DNA from 4 places in the Kitasatospora cystarginea genome. Region 1 is predicted to be linked to each of the others. Evidence: riboswitches for the same ligand, from Rfam matches in the RefSeq annotation. Region 1 holds a riboswitch; each other region holds the start of a gene.
What was found. A riboswitch is a leader RNA that binds a small molecule or an ion and turns the genes downstream of it on or off. The one in region 1 is predicted to bind cobalamin.
Positions count from the first base shown of each region.

Region 1 (5,338 bases):
ACCGGTCTCGGCGATCTTGGCACGCAGGGCGTCCCAGCGCTCGGTCCACTGCGGGGTCACGTCGAAGTGGTCGATGTGCAGCTGGCCGCGGGCGGCGCGGGTCTCCTCGTACGCCTCGTGGCGGCCGAACTTCTCGGCCAGCTCGCTGGAGCGCTCGTAGGCGGTGAGCATGATGCGCTCGGCGATCAGCGTGGAGAGGTGCTTGGCCTCGGTGGAGTCGAAGTCCAGGCGGAGCTTGAAGAAGACGTCCTGCAGGCCCATCACGCCCAGACCCACCGGCCGCCAGCGGGAGTTGGACGCGCCGGCCTCGGTGGTCGGGTAGAAGTTGATGTCGATGACCCGGTCGAGGAAGGTCACGGCGGTGCGCACGGTGGCGTCCAGCCGCTCCCAGTCCATCGCGCTCACGAGGTCGTCGGCACTGGCGCCGTCGGCCACGTGGGCACCGAGGTTGACCGAGCCGAGGTTGCAGACCGCGGTCTCGGAGTCGTCGGTGACCTCCAGGATCTCGGTGCAGAGGTTGGAGGAGTGCACGGTGCGGCCGGGCAGCGCGGTCTGGTTGGCGGCGCGGTTGGAGGCGTCCTTGAAGGTCATCCAGCCGTTGCCGGTCTGCGCCAGGGTGCGCATCATCCGGGCGTACAGGGTCTGCGCCGGGATGGTGCGGACGGCCTTGCCCTCGGCCTCGGCCTTGCAGTAGGCGGCGTCGAACTCGTCGCCCCACAGGTCGACCAGCTCGGGGACGTCGGCCGGGGAGAACAGCGACCAGTCCTCGTTGGCGTTGACCCGGCGCATGAACTCGTCCGGGATCCAGTGCGCCAGGTTGAGGTTGTGGGTCCGGCGGGCCTCCTCGCCGGTGTTGTCGCGGAGCTCCAGGAACTCCTCGATGTCAGCGTGCCAGGTCTCCAGGTAGACGCAGGCCGCGCCCTTGCGACGGCCGCCCTGGTTGACCGCGGCGACCGAGGAGTCCAGGGTGCGCAGGAACGGGACGATGCCGTTGGACTTGCCGTTGGTGCCCCGGATCAGGCTGCCGCGCGAGCGGATCCGGGAGTAGGACAGGCCGATGCCGCCGGCGTGCTTGGACAGCCGGGCGATCTGCGCGTAGCGGTTGTAGATCGAGTCCAGGTTGTCCAGCGGCGAGTCCAGCAGGTAGCAGCTGGACATCTGCGGGTGCTTGGTGCCGGAGTTGAAGAGCGTCGGGGAGGAGGTCAGGTACTCCAGGCGGCTCATCAGCCGGTAGAGCTCGGCCACCTCGGCCACCGACTGCTCGCTGTCGCCCACCGCGAGGCCCGCCGCCACGCGGAGCAGGAAGTGCTGCGGGGTCTCGATCACCATGCGGGTGATCGGGTGGCGCAGCAGGTAGCGGGACTGCACGGTGCGCAGGCCGAAGTACTCGAAGCGGTCGTCGCCCGACAGGTCGATCAGGGCGTCGAAGGCCTCGGCGTGCTTGGCGACCAGGGCGGCGGTGGCGTCGCCGATCAGCCCCTCGGCGTGGCCGACGGCGATCGAGGCGGAGAACGACACGGCACCCTGGCTCATCGCCTCGTCGGCGATCTCCATGGCGAGCAGGCGGGCGGCCAGCTTCGAGTACTGGGGGTCCTCGGCGATCATCGACGCGGCGGCCTCCACAGCCAGCCCGCGCAGCTCGGCGAAGTCCGAGCCGGCGTGGCGGCCGCGCAGCGCGGCGGCGGCGACGTGGCCGGGGTCCACCTGGGGGAGGTCCACGCTGCGGTCGGTGAGGAGCCGAAGCAGTGCCGCACCGGGGTCGGTCTGGGTGGTGGCGGCGGAACCCTGGGAAGGCAGGGCAACTGAGGCAGCGATGGTCAAGGCGCTTCTCTCCTGGCGGCGGCGTCGGATGAGGATCGTCCGGACCGACATGAGCGCAGGGAGGTGCAGCACGACCGGAGACCGGCGCGCTCTCTACCCCCTGGCCCACCCGCGAGGCCCGGACGTACTGCGGTGCTGCAAGGCATCTGCGGGGAAGCCGTGTGGCACACCGTCGGCAGGTAGCCGGACTTGCGGGGGCCTGGAGAGCCGCCCGCTCACCGCTGCGGGGCAGTCCCGGATTCACACCGGGTTCCCCTGCTTCGACAGCGAGAGCGAGCATACATGTTGTGGCGGTCCGACGATGCGGCACCACATGTAGTGCCGTGTGTCGCAGGCGGACCAACCGCATGGTTGTGCGGGAGGGGTGTTCAGAAGGTGATCGAGTACACCATCAGGTCGATCCCGGGAGCGGCCGTCCAGTCCCGGTCGGGGGTTCGGACGAAGCCCAGGCGCTCGTAGATCCGGTGCGCCGCCTTCATCGCCGGGCGGGTCGAGAAGGCCATCCCGGCCAGCCGGAGCTCCCGACAGCGGGCCATCGCGGCGCGGACCAGGGCCTCTCCGGCGCCGCGTCCGCGGGCCGCCGCGCCGACCGCCAGCATCCGGAGCTCGCCCTCGTGCGGCTCGGCGATGTCGGCCCACTCGGTGCCGCCGACCGCGAGGGTCACACAGCCGAGGACCTGCCGGGTGTGCGGGTCGAGCGCGACGAGGAGTTCGGCCTCCTCGTTGCGGCGCCCGGCGTCCCGGAGGAGCTGGACGTAGCCGCTGTCCGGCGAGGTGTGACCGTCGCCCACGAACGCCTCGACCGTGACTTCACCTGCGGCTTCGAGGTCCTCTTCGAGGGCGCGGCGGATGAGGATGCCCATCCGGACAGTGTGCCCGACGGGAGGGTGCACACGGCAGTCAGGGTGGCGGGCGGGCGGGTGCCGGCGAGGGGTGTGGCGCCGGACGGAGGGCTCGCCGGGCGGGCGCCGGTGGGGAGCAGGGACGCGCTGGCGGGGAAGGCGGAGGCGGCTGGCACGGTGCCGTACGGGCGGTCGGGAAGAACCGGGGCCGAAGGGTGGTTGGGGTCGTCGTGACCGTCATCAGGACCGCCGTAGCCGCCGCCCGGGTCGGGCCCGCCGCCGCGGCCGGTCAGCTCACGGCCGATCAGGAAGCCCAGCAGTCCGAAGCCGCTGATGGCGCCGATCAGGCCGAGCGAGGTCGCGAGGGTCTCGGGAGTCATGTCCTCCACCCTCGTCCGCGCGGGCCGCTGTCACGAGTGGCGGAAACGACCGATTGCGTCGAAATCCTGCCAGCCTCTCGCGGGGTGGGGCGTGCCGATGCCGCGGTGGCCGGCGGCCCGGCCGGCCACGGGGGCGGAAGTCACCGGACGGCGGGCAGGGGAGGGGCGACGGACGAGGGAGGGGCGCGGGGATGCGGAGCGGTGCGCACGGCCCGGCGGTCGACGGCCGCCGCCGTGGGGCCGGGGGCCCGGAGGCGGACGAGGGCGTACGGCATCCTGGGCGGATGCTGAAGAACGTCGCCGCGGTGGTGCTGGAGCCGGTCCACCCGTTCGAACTCGGCGTCGCCTCCGAGGTGTTCGGGCTCGACCGTAGCGACGACGGGCTGCCGGTGTACGACTTCGCCCTCGCTGCCGACCGTCCCGGGCGGCATGCCACCCATGCCGGCTTCGGCCTGGACGTCCCGTACGGGCCGGAGCGGCTGGCCGAGGCGGACCTGATCGTGGTCACCGCGGTCGGACGGCGCGCCGAGTATCCGGAGGCGCTCGTCGAAGCACTGCGCGCGGCAGTCGAGCGCGGGGCGCGCGCGTTGTCCATCTGCAGCGGCAGTTTTCTGCTGGGCGCCGCCGGGCTGCTGGACGGGCGCCGCTCCACCACGCACTGGAAGCACGTCGACGAGATGGCCCGGCGCTTCCCGCGCACCACTGTCGAACCCGACGTGCTCTACGTGGACGACGATCCGGTGATCACCTCCGCCGGGACGGCCGCCGGGATCGACGCCTGCCTGCACCTGGTCCGCAAGCTGCAGGGCGCGGAGGTGGCCCGGGGGATCGCCCGGCGGATGGTGGTCGCCCCGCACCGTGACGGCGGGCAGGCGCAGTTCGTCGACCGGCCGATGCCGGTGTGTGACGCGGACTCGCTCGGCGGGCTGCTGGACTGGCTGCGCCAGCACCTGCACCGTGACCTGACGGTTGATCAACTGGCCGCCCGTGCCCACATGTCGCCCCGCACCTTCGCCCGCCGCTTCCAGCAGGAGACCGGCACCACCCCGCACCGCTGGATCACCAACCAGCGCCTGCTGCTGGCCCAGCGCCTGCTGGAGGGCACCAGTCAGCCCGTGGACGCGGTCGCCGCCCGCTGCGGCTTCGGCAACGCGGCCACCCTCCGGCACCACTTCGGCCGCTGGCTCGGGACGACGCCGCAGGCGTATCGCCGCGCCTTCGCGGGGAGTTGGCCGGATGCGCGGAGCCGGGGTTGACCGGCGGACGGCACCCGGGTGCGGCGAGGCGCGTGAGCGACCCGGCGGCCCGGTGCGGCGTCGGGTGCGCAACTGCCCGGCGGCCCTGGGCGGTCAGGTCAGGTGGGCGACCGAGTTCCAGTGCTCGGGGTTGAGCCGGCCGGCCTGGGAGCGCCACAGGCTGGTCGAGCAGTTGCTCACCGCCCGCAGGTCCAGCAACTCGGGCTCGGTGAGCCGGTCCAGGACGTAGCGCAGCATCAGCACCGTGCAGTCGTGCGCCACCACCAGCACCGCCCGCCCGTCCTCCTCCTCGCAGAGGTCGCGCAGGAAGCTGCGCACCCGCAGGGCCACGTCCAGGAACGATTCGCCACCGGGTGGCCGGTAGTAGAGCTCGCCCATCTTGCGGCGGCGGGCGGCCTCGACGGGGTGCTCCTTCTCGATCGCGGCGGCGGTCAGCATCTCCAGGACGCCGAGTTCTCTGTCCCGCAGCCGCTCGTCGTACCTGACCGCGAGGGAGTCCGGCACCGCGCCGAGGCCACGGGCCCGGTCTAGCGCGATCCGGGCGGTCTCGGCGGTGCGTACGTAGGGGGAGCACCAGACGGCGCGGGGACGGTCGGCGACGGGCAGGCCGGCCCACCAGCGCCCGAGGTCGCGTGCCTGGCGCCGGCCGTGCGGGGAGAGCGGTATGTCGGCGTCCCGGCTGGTGATCGGGACGGTCAGCGCGCCGGTCTCGGCGGCGATCCTGAACTCGACGTTGGCGGTGCTCTCGCCGTGCCGGGTGGCGATCAGGACGGAGGGCAGCGGCCGCAGGGATGCTGCGAGGCGGTGTCCGTTGATGACGCTGGTGAGTTCTGCCATGGCCGGTTCTCCCCGTTGGTGTCCGTGACTCGGTGAGCAGGCGCGAGCCACGCGCACTCCATGGTCGCGCCTAAGACCGACCGGCAATAGGGCCCGCGGCGCCCACGCCCCCCCATCGCCGGCCGGTCCAAGGACGGTTCGCGCCGCGAAAAGATCGCACCGCCACCCCAGTGTTGACGGAGGTGACGGCGCGATCACAGGG
Region 1 is NZ_BAAATR010000021.1:31,118-36,455, reverse strand. Features, by position in the region: gene ABD369_RS22545 (ribonucleoside-diphosphate reductase subunit alpha) at 1-1,821, opposite strand, end outside; cobalamin riboswitch at 1,979-2,136, opposite strand; gene ABD369_RS22540 (GNAT family N-acetyltransferase) at 2,190-2,684, opposite strand; gene ABD369_RS22535 (helix-turn-helix domain-containing protein) at 3,328-4,299, shown strand; gene ABD369_RS22530 (histidine phosphatase family protein) at 4,393-5,136, opposite strand.

Region 2 (5,338 bases), on a different contig from region 1:
ACCATCTCCAGCAGCCGGAACAGCGAGGTCGGCGCGTTGCCGACGGCGACCACGGCGCCCTCCAATCGCGGCAGCCAGAGCTCCATCGCGGCGGCGCTGCGGGTGTTGCCCATCTTCTTGGCCAGCTCGGGCACCGAGGGGTCGGAGAGGGTGCAGACCACCTCGTTGTCGGCGGGCAGCCGCTTGCGGGTCACTCCGCTCGCGACCATCGAAACGTCGCACAGGATCGGCGCACCGGCGTGCAGCGCGGCGCGCGCGCTCGCGACCACGCCGGGCGACCAGAGCAGGTCGTCGACCAGGTCGGTCATGCCGCACGCGTGGATCATCCGCACGGCGACCTGCGCCACGTCGGCGGGTAGGTGGGCCAGTTCGGCCTCGGCCCGGATGGTGGCAAAGGACTGGCGGTAGATGGCCGCGCCGTCCTTCTCGTACTCGATCACTTGGTCCTCCGGGCTTCGGCTACCGCCTCCGCCATCTGTTCCGTCGACACATCCACTGACACTCCCGCCCCCGGGGCCTCGACCCCGGGGCCGACGCGGGTCACCCGGTAGCCCTGCCCGGTGGCCAGGACGTCCACCCACTCCCCAGCCGGATGCCCGCAGCGCCGCTCGCAGCCGGACCAGTGCACGGGCAGTGGGCCGGCAGCGGCCGGGGTCTGCGCCGCGTCCAACGCCCGTGCGGCGTCGTCCCGTACGTCGGCGCGCGACTTGGCGCAGCCGGGCAGTCCGGTGCAGGCGCTGGCCCGTTCCCAGACCGAGCCGGGGGCGGTGCGGAAGCCGGCCGCGGCCAGTTCGGGCAGCCGGTCGACCGGCGCCCCCGGCAGGACGATCCCGCGCCAGGGGGTCAGCCGCAGCTCGCCGGCCGAGGCTGCGGCCAGCCGCCGCCACCGTGCGGCGCTCACCCGGCCGAAGCGCAGGCCCACGGAGAGTCCGCCGGGCAGTGCGCCCGGGGCCAAAGTGGCGGCCGGCAGCGCGGGCAGCGGTTCGGCGCCCGGGTCGAGCAGTCCGGGAACCTCGCGCAGGTGCCAGGCCTTGGCGCCACTGGTGCGCAGCATTTCCAGGAACTCCTCGGCGGCGCGGACCGCGTGCTCGGCGGCCCCGCCGGGCGGCACCGGGCGGGCGGTGGCGGCGCGGCCGAGGCGCAGCAGGGCGCCGCCGCCTGCGGTTGCGATCAATGTCACATCGGCGTCCAGTGCGGCGACGTCACCGCGCCCGTCGTCCAGGGCGAAGAGGAACTTGCCGGAGAGGCGGGCCGCGCTCTCGCTCGCGCACAGCCGCCGGTCGAGTTCCCGCACCCAGTCCTGGACGTCGGCGTGGCCGAGGCCGTCCAGCCCGGCGGCCGGGGAGGCGACGATGTTGCGGACCCGCTCATGGGTCTTTGAGGGCAGCAGGCCGGCGTCGCGCAGGCGGCGGCCGAGTTCGCCACCGGAGTCCGAAGGCAGGCCGCGCAGTTGGACGTTGCCGCGCGAGGTGGTCTCGAGTGCGCCGTCGCCCAGCTCCTCGGCCGCGTCGGCCAGCACCACTGCCTGACTGTTCGTCAGCAACCCGCCGGGTATGCGGATCCTGGCGAGGGAACCGTCGTCGGCGGTGTGCAGACGAAGGGCCCCCGGACAGACGTCCGAACGCCCGCGGTCGGGCGTACCGGGGCCCGGTGCGACGGAGTCGGGTACGGGTGGCATGGCGGCGAGCATACAGATTGCCGTTCCGGATGCACCGCCCGGAACAGATCACACTCCCCCAGCCCAGCCGCACCCCGTACGATGCTCCCGGGCGGTCCTGTGGGCCGTCCACGCCAGCGACGGCGCCAAGGGGAGGAAACCGGTGCAAACCCGGTGCGGTCCCGCCACTGTGACCACGGTTCACCGCCGTGGGAGCCAGGAACTCCTGCCGTCCTCCCTTAGCCCGGGGCGCGGACCCCGAGGAAGGCCTGAGACCTGTGCGCTGCCGCATGCCCGCACGCGCTGCTGCGTCCCGCCCGCTCGACGGGCGGGCTGAGCCGCTGGCACCCATCACTCCTGCGCTCCCTCCATCGCCGGTCGGCTGTCGCTCAGCGCTCTCAGAGCACCAACCAGCGGCTCGGCCGCGCGCGGCACACCTTTCGGCACGGGGCGCCGACCTGGCCGGGAGGGCCGTCGCGTGATCCTGCTGCTTTCCACCTCCGACACCGACCTGCTGAGCGCCCGCGCCTGTGCGGGCCCGGTCCGCTACCGCCTCGGGAACCCGGCCCGGCTGACCGCCGAGGACCTGCCCGCGCTGCTGGAGGGCACCGACCTGGTGGTCGTCCGGCTGCTCGGCGGCCGCCGCGCCTGGCAGGAGGGCCTGGACGCGCTGCTGGCCGGCCCGCGCCCGGTGGTCGTGCTGACGGGTGAGCAGGCGCCGGACGCCCAGTTGATGGAGCTGTCCACCGTCCCCGCCGGGATCGCAGCCGAGGCGCACGCCTACCTGGCGCACGGCGGCGCGGCCAACCTGGCCGAGCTCGGCGCCTTCCTCTCCGACACCGTGCTGCTGACCGGCCACGGTTTCACCCCGCCCGTCTCGGCCCCGGCCTGGGGCCCCCTGGAGCGCACCCCGCGGACCGCCGAGGGCCCCGTCGTCGCGGTGCTCTACTACCGCGCCCACCACATGAGCGGCAACACCGCCTTCGTCGAGGCCCTGTGCCAGGCGATCGAGGACCAGGGCGGCCGCCCGAAGCCGCTGTACTGCGCCTCGCTGCGCGGCGCCGAGCCCGAACTGCTCGCCGAACTCGGCCAGGCCGACGCGATCGTCACCACCGTGCTGGCGGCCGGCGGCACCCGGCCGGCCGACGCGCAGGCGGGCGGGGACGAGGAGGCCTGGGACGCGGGCGCGCTCGCCGCGCTCGACCGCCCGATCCTGCAGGCGCTCTGCCTGACCTGGTCGCGTGCCCAGTGGGAGGACAGCGACGACGGCCTCTCCCCGCTGGACACCGCCACCCAGGTCGCCGTGCCCGAGTTCGACGGCCGCCTGATCACCGTCCCGTTCTCCTTCAAGGAGCTGGACGAGGACGGTCTGACCGTCTACACCGCCGACCCCGAGCGCGCCGCCCGGGTCGCGGGCATCGCGGTCCGGCACGCCCGGCTGCGCCATGTCCCGCCCGCCGAGCGGCGGTTGGCGCTGGTGCTCTCCGCGTACCCGACCAAGCACGCTCGGGTCGGCAACGCGGTCGGCCTGGACACCCCGGCCAGCGCGGTCCGCCTGCTGCACCGGCTGCGCGAGGAGGGCATGGACCTCGGCGACGACCTGCCGGGGCTGGACTCCTCCCCGCCCCGAGCCGAAGGGCCCGCCGGTGCCGAAAGGGATGAGCGACAAGCGACCGAGGAACGAGGGAGTGCCGGAGCGAAGAGCGTCGGCGCCGGGTCAGAGGGCCCGGAGGCGAGCGGGCGAGTAGCAGCACACGAGGGTGACGCGCTGATCCACGCCCTGATCGCGGCCGGCGGCTACGACCAGGACTGGCTGACGGAGGACCAGCTCGCCCGCAACCCCGTCCGCATCCCGGCCGCCGACTACCGCCGCTGGTACGCCGAGCTGCCCGCCGAGCTGCGCGAGCAGGTCGAGGAGCACTGGGGTCCGGCGCCCGGCGAGCTGTACGTGGACCGCAGCCGCAACCCTGAGGGCGACATCGTGCTGGCCGCGATCCGCTCCGGCAACCTGCTGGTGCTGATCCAGCCGCCGCGCGGCTTCGGCGAGAACCCGGTCGCCATCTACCACGACCCCGACCTGCCGCCCTCTCACCACTACCTCGCGGCCTACCGCTGGATCGCGGCGTCCCAGGAGGACGGCGGCTTCGGTGCCCACGCCGTGATCCACCTCGGCAAGCACGGAAACCTCGAGTGGCTGCCGGGCAAGACGGCCGCGCTGTCGGCCGCCTGCGGCCCGGACGCGGTACTCGGCGACCTGCCGCTGGTCTACCCCTTCCTGGTCAACGACCCGGGCGAGGGCACCCAGGCCAAGCGCCGCGCCCACGCCACCCTGGTCGACCACCTGGTCCCGCCGATGGCCCGGGCCGACTCCTACGGCGACATCGCGCGCCTGGAGCAGCTGCTCGACGAGCACTCCAACATCGCCGCGATGGACCCCGCCAAGCTGCCCGCGATCCGCGCCCAGATCTGGACCCTGATCCAGGCCGCGCGGCTCGACCACGACCTGGGCCTGGACGAGCGCCCGGAGGACGACGGCTTCGACGACTTCCTGCTGCACGTCGACGGCTGGCTGTGCGAGGTCAAGGACGCCCAGATCCGGGACGGCCTGCACGTCCTCGGCCAGGCGCCGGCCGGCGAGGACCGGGTCAACATCGTGCTCGCCATCCTGCGCGCCCGGCAGATCTGGGGCGGTGTGAGCGCGCTGCCCGGCCTGCGCGAGGCCCTCGGACTGGACGAGGCGGCGCTCACCCTCGGTGCCACGGACGCGGCCGAGGCCCGGGCGCGAGCCCTGGTCGAGGCGATGGAGGCCGAGGACTGGGCGCCGGAGGCGGTGGAGAAGGTCGCGGCCGGCCACCCCGAGCCGGTCCGGGAGGTGTTGGACTTCGCCGCCCGCCAGGTCGTCCCGCGCCTGGCGCGGACCACCGACGAGCTGGACGCCGTGCTGCACGCGCTCAACGGCGGCTTCGTCCCGGCCGGCCCGTCCGGCTCGCCGCTGCGCGGGCTGGTCAACGTGCTGCCGACCGGCCGCAACTTCTACTCGGTCGACCCGAAGGCCGTACCCAGCAAGCTCGCCTGGGAGACCGGCCAGGCGCTGGCCGCCTCGCTGATCGAGCGCTACCGGGCGGACAACGACGGCGCCTTCCCGCCCTCGGTCGGCCTCTCGCTGTGGGGCACCAGCGCGATGCGCACGGCGGGCGACGACATCGCCGAGGCCTTCGCCCTGCTGGGCGTCCGCCCCGTCTGGGACGACGCCTCCCGCCGGGTCACCGGCCTGGAGGCGATCAGCCTGGAGGAACTGGGCCGCCCGCGCATCGACGTGACCCTGCGCATCTCCGGCTTCTTCCGGGACGCCTTCCCACACGTGGTCGCGCTTCTGGACGACGCGGTCCGGCTCGCCGCCCGGCAGGAGGAGGCGGACGAGCAGAACTTCGTCCGCGCCCACGTCCAGGCCGACCTGGCCGTGCACGGCGACGAGCGCAAGGCGACCGTCCGGGTCTTCGGCTCCCGTCCGGGTACCTACGGCGCGGGCCTGCTCCAGCTGATCGACAGCCGCGACTGGCGCACCGACGCCGATCTGGCCGAGGTCTACACGGTGTGGGGCGGCTACGCCTACGGCCGCGACCTGGACGGCCGCCCGGCGCGCGAGGAGATGGAGACCGCGTACCGGCGGATCACCGTCGC
Region 2 is NZ_BAAATR010000006.1:188,945-194,282, forward strand. Features, by position in the region: gene ABD369_RS09810 (precorrin-8X methylmutase) at 1-440, opposite strand, end outside; gene ABD369_RS09815 (cobalamin biosynthesis protein CobG) at 437-1,678, opposite strand; cobalamin riboswitch at 1,754-1,905, shown strand; gene cobN (cobaltochelatase subunit CobN) at 2,136-5,338, shown strand, end outside.
Region 2: another riboswitch for cobalamin. It lies ahead of cobN (cobaltochelatase subunit CobN); the one in region 1 lies ahead of ABD369_RS22545 (ribonucleoside-diphosphate reductase subunit alpha).

Region 3 (5,338 bases), on a different contig from region 1:
ACCCACAGTCGCTCAGCCGGGATCGCCGCGAGCCCGGCGCGCAGCAGCTCGACGACCTCCTCCGTGCTCGGGATCCGCGGGGAGTGGATGTCCCACACGCCGGGGCCGACCTCGCGCGGGTACCCGGCCTCGGCGAGTTCCCCGGCCACCTGCATGTGCGAGCGGGTGGCCTCCAGCGAGATCACGTCGGCGTCGAGCTCGTCGATGGCCGTCATGATCGCGCCGAACTCGGCGTAGCACATGTGGGTGTGGATCTGGGTGTCGGCGCGGACCCCGGAGGTGGCGAGGCGGAACGCCTCGGTGGCCCAGGCGAGGTAGGCCGGGCGGTCGGCGGTGCGAAGCGGCAGGGTCTCGCGCAGCGCCGGTTCGTCGACCTGAACGACGGCCGCGCCGGCGGCCTCCAGGTCGGTGACCTCGTCGCGCAGGGCGAGGGCGACCTGGCGGGCGGTGTCGGCGAGCGGCTGGTCGTCGCGGACGAAGGACCAGGCGAGCATGGTGACCGGGCCGGTGAGCATGCCTTTGACCGGACGACCCGTCAGGCCCTGCGCGTAGCCGAACCAGTCGACCGTCATAGAGTGCGGGCGGGAGATATCCCCGACCAGGACCGGCGGGCGCACGTACCGGGTGCCGTAGGACTGCACCCAGCCGTGCCGGGTGGCCAGGTAGCCGGTGAGCTGCTCCGCGAAGTACTGCACCATGTCGTTGCGCTCGGGCTCGCCGTGCACCAGGACGTCCAGCCCGGCCTTCTCCTGGAAGGCGATGACCTCGCGGACCTCCGCCTCCATCCGCTCCCGGTACGCAGCGGCGTCGATCCGCCCCGCAGTCAGATCTGCCCGGGCCACGCGCAGTTCGGAGGTCTGAGGGAAGGATCCGATGGTGGTGGTCGGCAGCAGCGGCAGCCCGAGCCTGGCTCGCTGAGCCTCGGCCCGCTGTGGGTATGCCTGGGCGCGGCGCGCGTCGGCCTCGGAGACGGCAGCCGTGCGGGCGCGGACCGCCGGGTCGCGGGTGATCGGCGAGGTGGCACGGGAGGCCAGGTCGGCGCGGTTGGCGGCGAGTTCGGCGGCGATCGCCCCCGCGCCCTCGCGCAGGCCCCGGGCCAGCAGCGCCACCTCAGCCGACTTCTGCTTGGCGAACGCGAGCCAGCGGACGATCTGCGGGTCGATGTCGCGCTCGATGGTGGCGTCGATGGGCACGTGCAGCAGCGAGCTGGACGGCGCCACGTCGACCGTGTCCGCGAGGCCGAGGAGGGTCGCCAGGGTGGCGAGCGACTTCTCCAGGTCGTTGATCCAGATGTTGCGGCCGTCGACCACCCCGGCGACCAGCCGCTTGCCGGGCAGGCCGCCGGCGGCGGCGAGATCGTCGAGGTTGGCGGCGGCAGATCCCGTGAAGTCCAGCGCCAGGCCCTCGACTGGGGCCTTGGCCAGCACCGGCAAGGCCTCGCCGAGGCGGTCGAAGTAGCTCGCGACCAGGAGCTTGGGCCGGTCGGTGAGGGCGCCGAGGTCGCGGTAGGCGCGGGCGGCGGCGTTGAGCTCGGCGGGGGTGCGGTCCTGGACGAGCGCGGGCTCGTCCAGCTGCACCCCGGGCGGCGCCGGCGGCGCGCAGGTCGGCCAGCAGCTCGGCGTAGACGGGCAGCAGCCGGTCCAGCAGGGTGAGCGGCTCGAAGTCGGCGGCGACACCGGGCGCGGGCTTGGCCAGCAGCAGGTAGGTGACCGGGCCGACCAGCACCGGGCGGGCCTCGTGGCCGAGCGCCAGGGCCTCGGCCAGTTCGCCGGCGGCCTTGGCCGGGTTCGCGGTGAAGGCGGTGTCGGGGCCGAGTTCGGGCACCAGGTAGTGGTAGTTGGTGTCGAACCACTTGGTCATCTCCAGTGGCGCCACCTCCTGGGTGCCGCGTGCCATCGCGAAGTAACCGTCAAGCGGGTCGGCGTCGACGGCGGCGCGGTGGCGGGCCGGGATCGCGCCGACGGCTACCGTGGTGTCCAGAACATGGTCGTAGAGCGAGAAGTCCCCGGTGGGGACCTCCTCGATGCCGGAGTCGGCGAGCTGCTGCCAGTTCCCCCGGCGCAGGTCGGCGGCGGTGGCCAGTAGAGCGTCGGCGGTGACCGCGCCCTTCCAGTAGCCCTCGATCGCCTTCTTGAGCTCCCGGCCCCCGCCCTGGCGGGGGTAGCCGTACACGGTCGCGATTGCCGCGGCTGCGGACTTCGTGGTCAAGGGACTCTCCTTCGCGAGTCTGTCTCCTCAAGTGCCCGGCGACGGCACGAGAACGCGAAGGGATGACGAACCGGGCGGCGGCCGCCGTGGACGCGCGTACCTGATCCGCCTGGTATGGTCGCCGACCCGCCCTCGAGGTCACCGGATGTCCACACGCGGATCGTCCGCGGGCGGGCAGCGGGCAGGTCTTCGGACTCGCGGACACACCCACCCGTGAAGGGCGGACACCTACTGGCCGTCGCTTCCCAAACCCGACCCGGGCCCAGTGCGTATGACGGCGGTCGTTCCCACTCACCGCTGCGGGGCAGTCCCGGATTCCCACCGGGTTCCCTCTTACGACACCCTGCCTGGCGGACAGGGCGAACCAGCTGCACCGGCCAGCCTAGAGCCAATCCGCCAGCATCCGGCTGGAGAATCACTCAATCGCCCACATATTGAGACGGCGTCGGATCCTCCCTCATCCGCCCGTGCTCCGTCCGGGACCTCGCCGTACTCGTCGACCGACCCCTGCCGCAGTGCTCCCCACGGCCTGGACCCGGGCTCTCTAGGCTAGGCGCATGCGGATCGTCTCCCTGTTGCCTGCTGCGACCGACATCGCCGCCGAGCTCGGTCTGGGTGGGGCCCTGGTCGGCCGGACTCACGAGTGCGACCGGCCGGCCGCCACCGTCGCGGGGATCCCGGTGGTGACGGCTGCCGAGTTCGACGCCGACCGGCTCACCAGCCGGGAGATCTCGGAGGCCGTCGGCGGCGCGGCCCACCGGGGCTCGTCGCTCTACACGCTCGACGTGGAAAAATTGGCCGCCCTCGCGCCCGACGTCGTCCTCACTCAGGACCTCTGCGAGGTGTGCGCCGTGTCCTACACCGGAGTGACCGAGGCCGTGCGGATCCTGGACGGCGGCCCGCGCGTGCTGAGCCTGGAACCCCGAACGCTCCCCGAGGTCATCGCCTGCCTGGAACACGTCGGCGCCGAACTCGGTGTCGCGGCCACCGCCGCCCGCGTCGCCGCCGCACTGCACGCGCGGCTGGACCGGGTAGCGGCGGCCGTGCATGGCCTGCCCCGACCACGGGTCGTCGCGGTGGAATGGCTCGACCCGCTCTGGCCCGCCGGCCACTGGGTGCCCGAGCAGGTCGAGATCGCGGGCGGGACCCCGCTGCTGGCCGAGGCGGGCGAGCACACCAAGCCCATCACCTGGGACGCGGTGCGCTCCGCCCGGCCCGATGTCCTGCTGGTCCTGCCCTGCGGATTCCCGCCGGCCCGGACCGAGCGGGAATTCCATCTGCTCACCGGACTGCCGGGCTGGGACGAGCTGCCGGCCGTCCGGGACGACCGGGTCTGGATCCTCGACGGCCCGTCCTACTTCAACCGTCCCGGTCCCCGCGTCGTCCGCGGCGTCGAAGTCCTGGCCCAGATCCTGCACGGCGTCCGGACGGGCGACACGGTGACCGTCGACGAGGCCCGCCGCCCGGCCCGTTAGCGACGGCTCCGCGGGGCGCTCCCACCCCCGCCCGACCCGGGTGGGCGAAACCCCGCCCGGGGCGGGGAGGACGCCACCGAGCCGATCGGCCCGCTCAGCCCTACAGTGCCTGGCGGTAGTCAGGACCTCCCCGAGGGAGCGGGGTGCGCGGCAAGGCTGGACTGATTCGTCGGGCTGGTCGTGCCCCGGGTCCGGAGGACTGTCCTCCTGCTCTCGTGGCCGGCGCGCGGTGCCGGCGCGGATTCGGACGTGCCGGCGAGCCGTCCCCGCATCGGGCGGCTCGCCCTGGCGGCGGGTCAGCGGTGGGTGAACGACGGCGGGCGCTTCTCGGCGAAGGCCGCCATGCCCTCCTTCTGGTCTGCGGTGGCGAAGGTGGCGTGGAAGAGCCGGCGTTCGAAGCGGACGCCCTCGGCGAGGCTGGTCTCGAAGGCGCGGTTGACGCTCTCTTTCATCATGATCGCCACCGGGGTGGACATCGCAGCGATCGTCTCGGCGGTGGCCAGTGCCTCGGCCAGCAGCTGGTCGGCCGGGACGCTCCGGGAGACCAGGCCGGCCCGCTCGACCTCCTCGGCGCCCATCATGCGGCCGGTCAGGCAGAGCTCCATGGCCTTCGCCTTGCCGATCGCCCGGGTCAGGCGCTGCGAACCTCCGATGCCCGGGATCACACCGAGCTTGATCTCCGGCTGGCCGAACTTCGCGGTGTCCGCCGCCAGTAGGACGTCGCACAGCATCGCCAGCTCGCAGCCGCCGCCGAGCGCGTAGCCCGCGACGGCCGCGACGACCGGCTTGCGCAGCGCGCCGAAGCGGTCCCAGGCGGCGAACCAGTCGCCCAGGTAGGCGTCTGTCGCGTCCCCGGCCCGCTCCCGAGCAGCCCGGGTTGCAGCTGCCCTACGCGCGAGCCATACCTGACAATTCCATCAGGTCAGGTCAGCAAAAGTCAGCATCAGTCTGACCACACCCTGATCTACGCGCGCATACCTGAGAATCGAAGCCCTTCTGGATCGCGCCGACACAAGCCGCACGACAAGGTGGGCCACCTCAGTATCGGGCCGCCGAAGCCACTCGCCCGATTGTCGCAGCCGCACCCCGTTTTCGCAGGTCAGAACCATGTCGGTACAGGCTTCCGCGCGCTCGCCGCGGTCACTCGGGTACTCGCCCAGCCGCACAGCGCGCCACCCTAGCCCCCTTCACTCGTCTCAGCTGCCCCGGTACGCTCTCCTCACCGGATCGGTCGGCGTAGAACCCTCAGTTCTACATCCCGCTCGCGGACGTCACGCCCGGCGTCCTCGTGGACGAGGACCGTCCGCAGCGGCTCAAGCGCGGCACCGCCCGTCGGCACGGCCTGAAGGTCGGTGACATCCTGCGGCCCGCCGCGGCCCGCACGCACTTCTCCAAGTGACCGCTCCGTGCGTTCGGTCCTCACGCACCTGCTGGCATTACCCTCTTGCTCAACTCCCGTGAGTTCCATACTCCTTGACCGAATCGGTGGCCGGGCACCACGGCCGGACCGGTCTCGGGTAGCAGCCACCAGGCAGGCACTCGATCGACCTGGCGGCGGACCGCCCTGCCGTACGGGCCGGGCAGTTCCTCCTCGGCGTGCTCCGGCCCGGGCTGCGGCGGGCGAACCTCGGATGCGTGTGACCCCGGGCCGTGGT
Region 3 is NZ_BAAATR010000007.1:73,384-78,721, forward strand. Features, by position in the region: partial or broken gene metE (5-methyltetrahydropteroyltriglutamate--homocysteine S-methyltransferase) at 1-2,208, opposite strand, end outside; cobalamin riboswitch at 2,384-2,579, opposite strand; gene ABD369_RS10490 (cobalamin-binding protein) at 2,766-3,683, shown strand; partial or broken gene ABD369_RS10495 (enoyl-CoA hydratase-related protein) at 3,980-4,579, opposite strand.
Region 3: another riboswitch for cobalamin. It lies ahead of metE (5-methyltetrahydropteroyltriglutamate--homocysteine S-methyltransferase); the one in region 1 lies ahead of ABD369_RS22545 (ribonucleoside-diphosphate reductase subunit alpha).

Region 4 (5,338 bases), on a different contig from region 1:
CCCGGCGCCGCCCTCGCGCGGCTCGACCAGGCCCACCAGCAGGGCCTGACCCCAGGCCTTGGCCGCGGCGCCGACCGTCATCGCCAGGGCGTGTCCGGCGTCCCGGGCGTCCTCGGGGAGCAGCTCGCCCCGGCGGTCGACCTTGTCGAGCTCGCCGGCCCAGCGCGCGATCCGTACGGCGTCCGCGAGCATCCGGCGGGCCAGCGGGGCGAGCTCGGCCGGAGCGGGGAAACCGTCGGGCACCGGGACTCTCCCGCGCCCCGGCTTGGGTGCCGGGACGCGGCGGCGGGCTCCGGCGGGGTGGCCGGGGTACGCGCCGTCGGCGCGGCGGGCCGCACCGGGCAGACGGGTCACCGTCGCACCGGTACCGATCGTCGGCTGGAGCGGGGCATCACGGTCGCGCGGGTTCCGAGACGTCACGCCGTGCAGTCTTCCCCGTGCACCGGCCTTCTGTCACATCGGGTTCGGCGCGTCTTCGGCTGCCCGGTGTGAAGAGGTGGAAGAGATCGGGCAACAACCCGCAAACCGGGCTTGACATTCGAATGGTTGGCTTGTTCTGACTGTCGTGCACCCAACAAATCGATCGACCATCCGCCAGATCCGCACCGGAACCGGACCCTCGACACTTCCAGCTAATGTGATTGAATATCTACGGAGAGTGACAGTGTTTTCAGAGTAGCGGAGTGAGCCAGCGCCTCAGCACCTCGGCGTAGCCGTCCGAGTCGGCGTTCCAGAGCTGGGCGTGCTCCGCGTCCGGCACCTCGTGCAGGCTCACCAGGTCCCAGCGGCGGTGCGCCAGCCGGCGGGCGGCCTCGATCGGTGCGATGCCGTCGGCCGGGCTGCCCAGCAGCAGGGTCGGGAGGTGCAGGTCAGTACCGTCCGCGAGACGGGCGAGGGCCGCCGGGTCCACCTTGGTACGGCCTTCGGCGGCCAGGGCGCCGAGCTCGGCGAGGACACCCGGGACACCGGCGCGGACGCTCTCCCGGCGGACGCTCTCCTGCCAGTCGAGGATCGGGGAGTCCAGCACCAGTCCGGCGACCGACTCCCGCCGGGTGGACCTGGCGGCGGTCAACAGGCACATCGTCGCGCCCAGCGACCAGCCGTACAGCACGACCCGTCCCGCGCCACTCTCCAGGGCGAGCCCTACGGCCGCCTCGACGTCCCGCCACTCTGTCTCACCGAAGTGGCCGAGTCCGTCCGGTGGGTGCGGGGCGTCGGCGTCGCCCCGGTAGGTCACGGTCAGCGTCGGCAGTTTCAGCGAGTTCAGCACCGGGAGCACCGGGAGCGCCTGGGTGCGGTCGGCGCCCGGGCCGTGCACCAGGATCACCCAGGTGCCGCGCATGGCGTGGACGTACCAGGCGGGCAGCAGCCCGAGGTCGCCCTGGGCGGCGGTCTCGGTGAAGTCGAGGCCGAGGGCGGTGGCCGGATCGCCGAGGTGGACCCGGGGGGTCAGCTCGACCTCGGTGCCGACGGTGAGGGTTCCGCTGTCGGCACGCTCCAGCCGGCGGGTGACGGTCTGGATGTCGGTGCGCAGCACCCCGCCGACCACCGCGTGGCCGCCGCCGGCCCACTCCAGCGCGTACCGGCCCGCGCGTACGGTCTGCGGGGCCCGGGTGAGGGTGACGTGTCCGGCGGCGACCTCGTGCACCCGCAGTGTGGCGGCCAGGCCCGGCTTCCCGGGCTGCGGACGGACCGTGCGCTCGGACACCCTGCGGCCGATCAGGATGACCGCAGCTCCGGCTCCTACTGCGGTGGCCGCCACGGCGGCGGCGGTTCCCCAACGCATAGTGCTCCCCGGTGTGACCTTCATGGGCGGTACCTTCCAGTCCACTCTCCGCACGGCGGGCCTGCCACCGGGGCGTAGTCCGTCCGTGCGGACGGTGGGCCGGGCCTTCGCGGCGGCGGGCAGCCGGGCGGCTCCGCGGAGCCGGCGCCACCCCCGTGCGGTGTGCCGCGCGGTGGGCGGTGGACGGCCGAGACGGCTGTGATCAAGCCCTCCGCGCGGTTTGTTGACTCCCGGTCGCGGACCGTGGTGGGATCTTTCAGCCAAACGGAGGCATGCAGAGGAAGCCGGTGCGAATCCGGCGCGGTCCCGCCACTGTCACCGGGGAGCACGCTCGACTCATGGTCACGGCGGTCCGGTCGTCCGGCTGCTGGAAGGCCCGAGGGTGTGTCCGACCCGGGAGCCAGGAGACTCTCGCCCCCGGTACGTCGATCCAGGGCGCGGACCCTGAGTGAGGACACGCACGCCATGCAGGCTGCCCTGGCCGCTGTGCGGCCGCCGTTCGACCCGGCCGTGCCCGCCTTGCGGTCCGCCTCCGCCGCTGTGTCCGCACCGTGCCCCGCCTGAACCGCGCCGCCGCCTTCGCACTGGGCAGTGTCGCCGGCTACCTGGCCGACGCCGTCCTCGCCGACCCCCGGCGCGGGCATCCGGTAGCCGTCTTCGGTGCCGCCGCCGGGCGGGTGGAGCGCGCGCTCTGGCGCGACCGGCGGGCGGCGGGCGCCGGGTACACCGCAGTCTGCGTCGGTTCGGTCGCGGCCGGGGCGCACCTCGCCGAGCGGGCGCTCGGGCGCAGCCGGTACGGGCAGGCGGCGCTGGCCGCCGCCGCGACCTGGACGGTGCTCGGCGGTACCTCGCTCACCCGGGAGGCCAGGACGATCGGCCGTTCGCTGCGGGCCGGCGATCTGGCCGCCGCCCGGGAGCGGCTGCCGCACCTGTGCGGCCGCGACCCCAGCACGCTGGACGAGCAGCAGATCGCCCGCGCCGTCGTCGAGTCGGTGGCCGAGAACACCGCCGACGCCGTGGTCAACGCGCTGGCCTGGGGTGCGCTGGCCGGTACGCCGGGGCTGCTCGCCTTCCGGGCCGTCAACACGCTGGACGCGATGGTCGGTCACCGCTCGCCGCGCCATCTGCGCTTCGGCTGGGCCTCGGCCCGGCTGGACGACGTGGCCGGCTGGCCCGGTGCCCGGCTGACCGCCCTGCTCACGGTGGCCGCCGCGCCCGAGCCGCGGACCGCCTGGCGGGTCTGGCGCCGGGACGGCTCCGCGCACCCGAGCCCCAATGCCGGGCAGGCCGAGTCGTGCTTCGCCGGGGCGCTCGGGGTGCGGCTGGGCGGGACGCTGCGGTACGGCGAGCGGGTGGAGCACCGGCCGGTGCTCGGCGGGGAGTTGCGGCCGGTCGAGGTGGCGGACATCGAGCGGGCGTGTCAGCTCTCCCGACGGGTCGGGGCGTTGGCGCTGGCGGTCACCGTGACCGGGCGGGCGCTGTGGACCTGGCGGCGGGGGCGGTCGTGAGCGGCAACCCGGGAACGAGTGGCCGCAGAAGGACTGTTGAGTGGAGCGGAGGAGCATGAGCGGGGCACTGCTGGTCGCCGGGACGACCTCGGACGCGGGCAAGAGTGTGGTCACGGCGGGCATCTGCCGCTGGCTGGCCAGGCAGGGCGTGCGGGTGGCGCCGTTCAAGGCGCAGAACATGTCGCTCAACTCCTTCGTCACCGCCGACGGCGCCGAGATCGGCCGCGCCCAGGCGATGCAGGCGCAGGCCGCCCGCATCGAGCCGGAGGCTGCGATGAACCCCGTGCTGCTGAAGCCCGGCGGCGACGGCCGCAGTCAGGTGGTGCTGCTCGGCAGGCCGGTCGCCGAGGTGGGCGCGCTGGACTACCGCGAGCGCAAGCCCGTACTGCTGGAGCGGGCTCTGGAGTGCCTGGCCGATCTGCGCAGCCGGTACGAGGTGGTGGTCTGCGAGGGCGCGGGCTCGCCGGCCGAGATCAATCTGCGGGACCGGGACATCGCCAACATGGGGCTGGCCACGGCCGCCGGACTGCCGGTGGTGGTGGTCGGGGACATCGACCGGGGCGGGGTCTTCGCCGCGATGTACGGCACGCTGGCACTGCTCTCGGCCGAAGACCAGCGGCATGTCGCGGGCTGGTTCGTCAACAAGTTCCGGGGCGACGCCAGGCTGCTGGCGCCCGGTCTGGAGATGCTGCGCCAGCTGACGGGCCGCCCGGTGCTCGGCACCCTGCCGATGCTCTCCGGGCTGTGGCTGGACGCCGAGGACTCGCTCGACCTGACCACGGTGGTGGACCGGGCGGAGGCGAGCGGGCCGGTCGGCCGGGACGTCCTGCGGGTGGCAGTGGTGCGCTTCCCGAGGCTCTCCAACTTCACCGACGTGGACGCGCTGGCGCAGGAGCCCGGCGTGCTGGTCCGCTGGGCGACCCGGCCCGAGGAGCTGGCCGACGCCGACCTGGTGGTGCTGCCCGGCACCCGGGCCACCGTCGCCGACCTGGCCTGGCTGCGCGAGCGCGGCCTGGAGCCCGCACTGAAGGCGCGGGTGGCCGCCGGGCTGCCGGTGCTCGGGATCTGCGGCGGTTACCAGATGCTCGGGCGGGTGATCGTGGACGAGGTGGAGTCCAGGGCCGGCGAGGTCGCCGGGCTCGGCCTGCTGCCGACCCGGGTGGTCTTCGGTGCCGAGAAGGTGCTGGCCCGGCCGGTCGGCGAGGCGCTCGGCGAGCGGGTCGAGGGCTACGAGATCCACCACGGTGTGGTGTCGGTCGAGGGCGGCGAGACCTTCGTCACCGACGGCCGCGGACACGGCCTGGACGGCTGCCGCCTCGGCCCGGTCTGGGGCACCACCTGGCACGGCGTACTGGAGAACGACGCCTTCCGCCGCCGACTGCTGCGCCGGATCGCCGAGTCCTCCGGGCGGGAGTTCGTCCCCGCGCCGGACACCTCGTTCGCGGCGGCCCGGGAGGCCAGGCTCGACCGGCTCGGCGACCTGATCGAGGAGCACGCCGACACCGATGCGCTGTGGAAGCTGATCGAGAACGGGGTACCGGACGGACTGCCGTTCCTTCCGCCCGGTGCACCGCGACTGATGGAGAGCTGAGAGCTGATGAGTGACCTCCCGTACCCGTTCACCGCGATCGTCGGCATGGCCGACCTGCGGCTCGGGCTGCTGCTCAACGCCGTCTCCCCGGCGGTGGGCGGGGTGCTGGTGCGCGGCGAGAAGGGGACCGCCAAGTCGACCATGGTGCGCGCGCTGGCCGGCCTGCTGCCGTCGATCGCAACCGTGCCCGGATGCCGGTTCGCCTGCGACCCCGCGGCGGCCGATCCGCAGTGCCCGGACGGCCCGCACGCCCCGCAGCCCGCCGAGCAGCGCCCGGCGCACCTGGTCGAGCTGCCGGTCGGCGTCTCCGAGGACCGGATCGTCGGCTCGCTCGACCTGGAGCGGGCGCTGGCCGAGGGCGTCAAGGCCTACGAGCCGGGACTGCTGGCCAAGGCGCACCGGGGCGTGCTCTACATCGACGAGGTCAACCTGCTGCAGGACCACGTGGTCGAC
Region 4 is NZ_BAAATR010000004.1:287,790-293,127, reverse strand. Features, by position in the region: gene ABD369_RS07035 (hypothetical protein) at 1-420, opposite strand, end outside; gene ABD369_RS07030 (alpha/beta hydrolase family protein) at 671-1,786, opposite strand; cobalamin riboswitch at 2,038-2,219, shown strand; gene ABD369_RS07025 (cobalamin biosynthesis protein) at 2,338-3,294, shown strand; gene ABD369_RS07020 (cobyric acid synthase) at 3,350-4,885, shown strand; gene ABD369_RS07015 (putative cobaltochelatase) at 4,892-5,338, shown strand, end outside.
Region 4: another riboswitch for cobalamin. It lies ahead of ABD369_RS07025 (cobalamin biosynthesis protein); the one in region 1 lies ahead of ABD369_RS22545 (ribonucleoside-diphosphate reductase subunit alpha).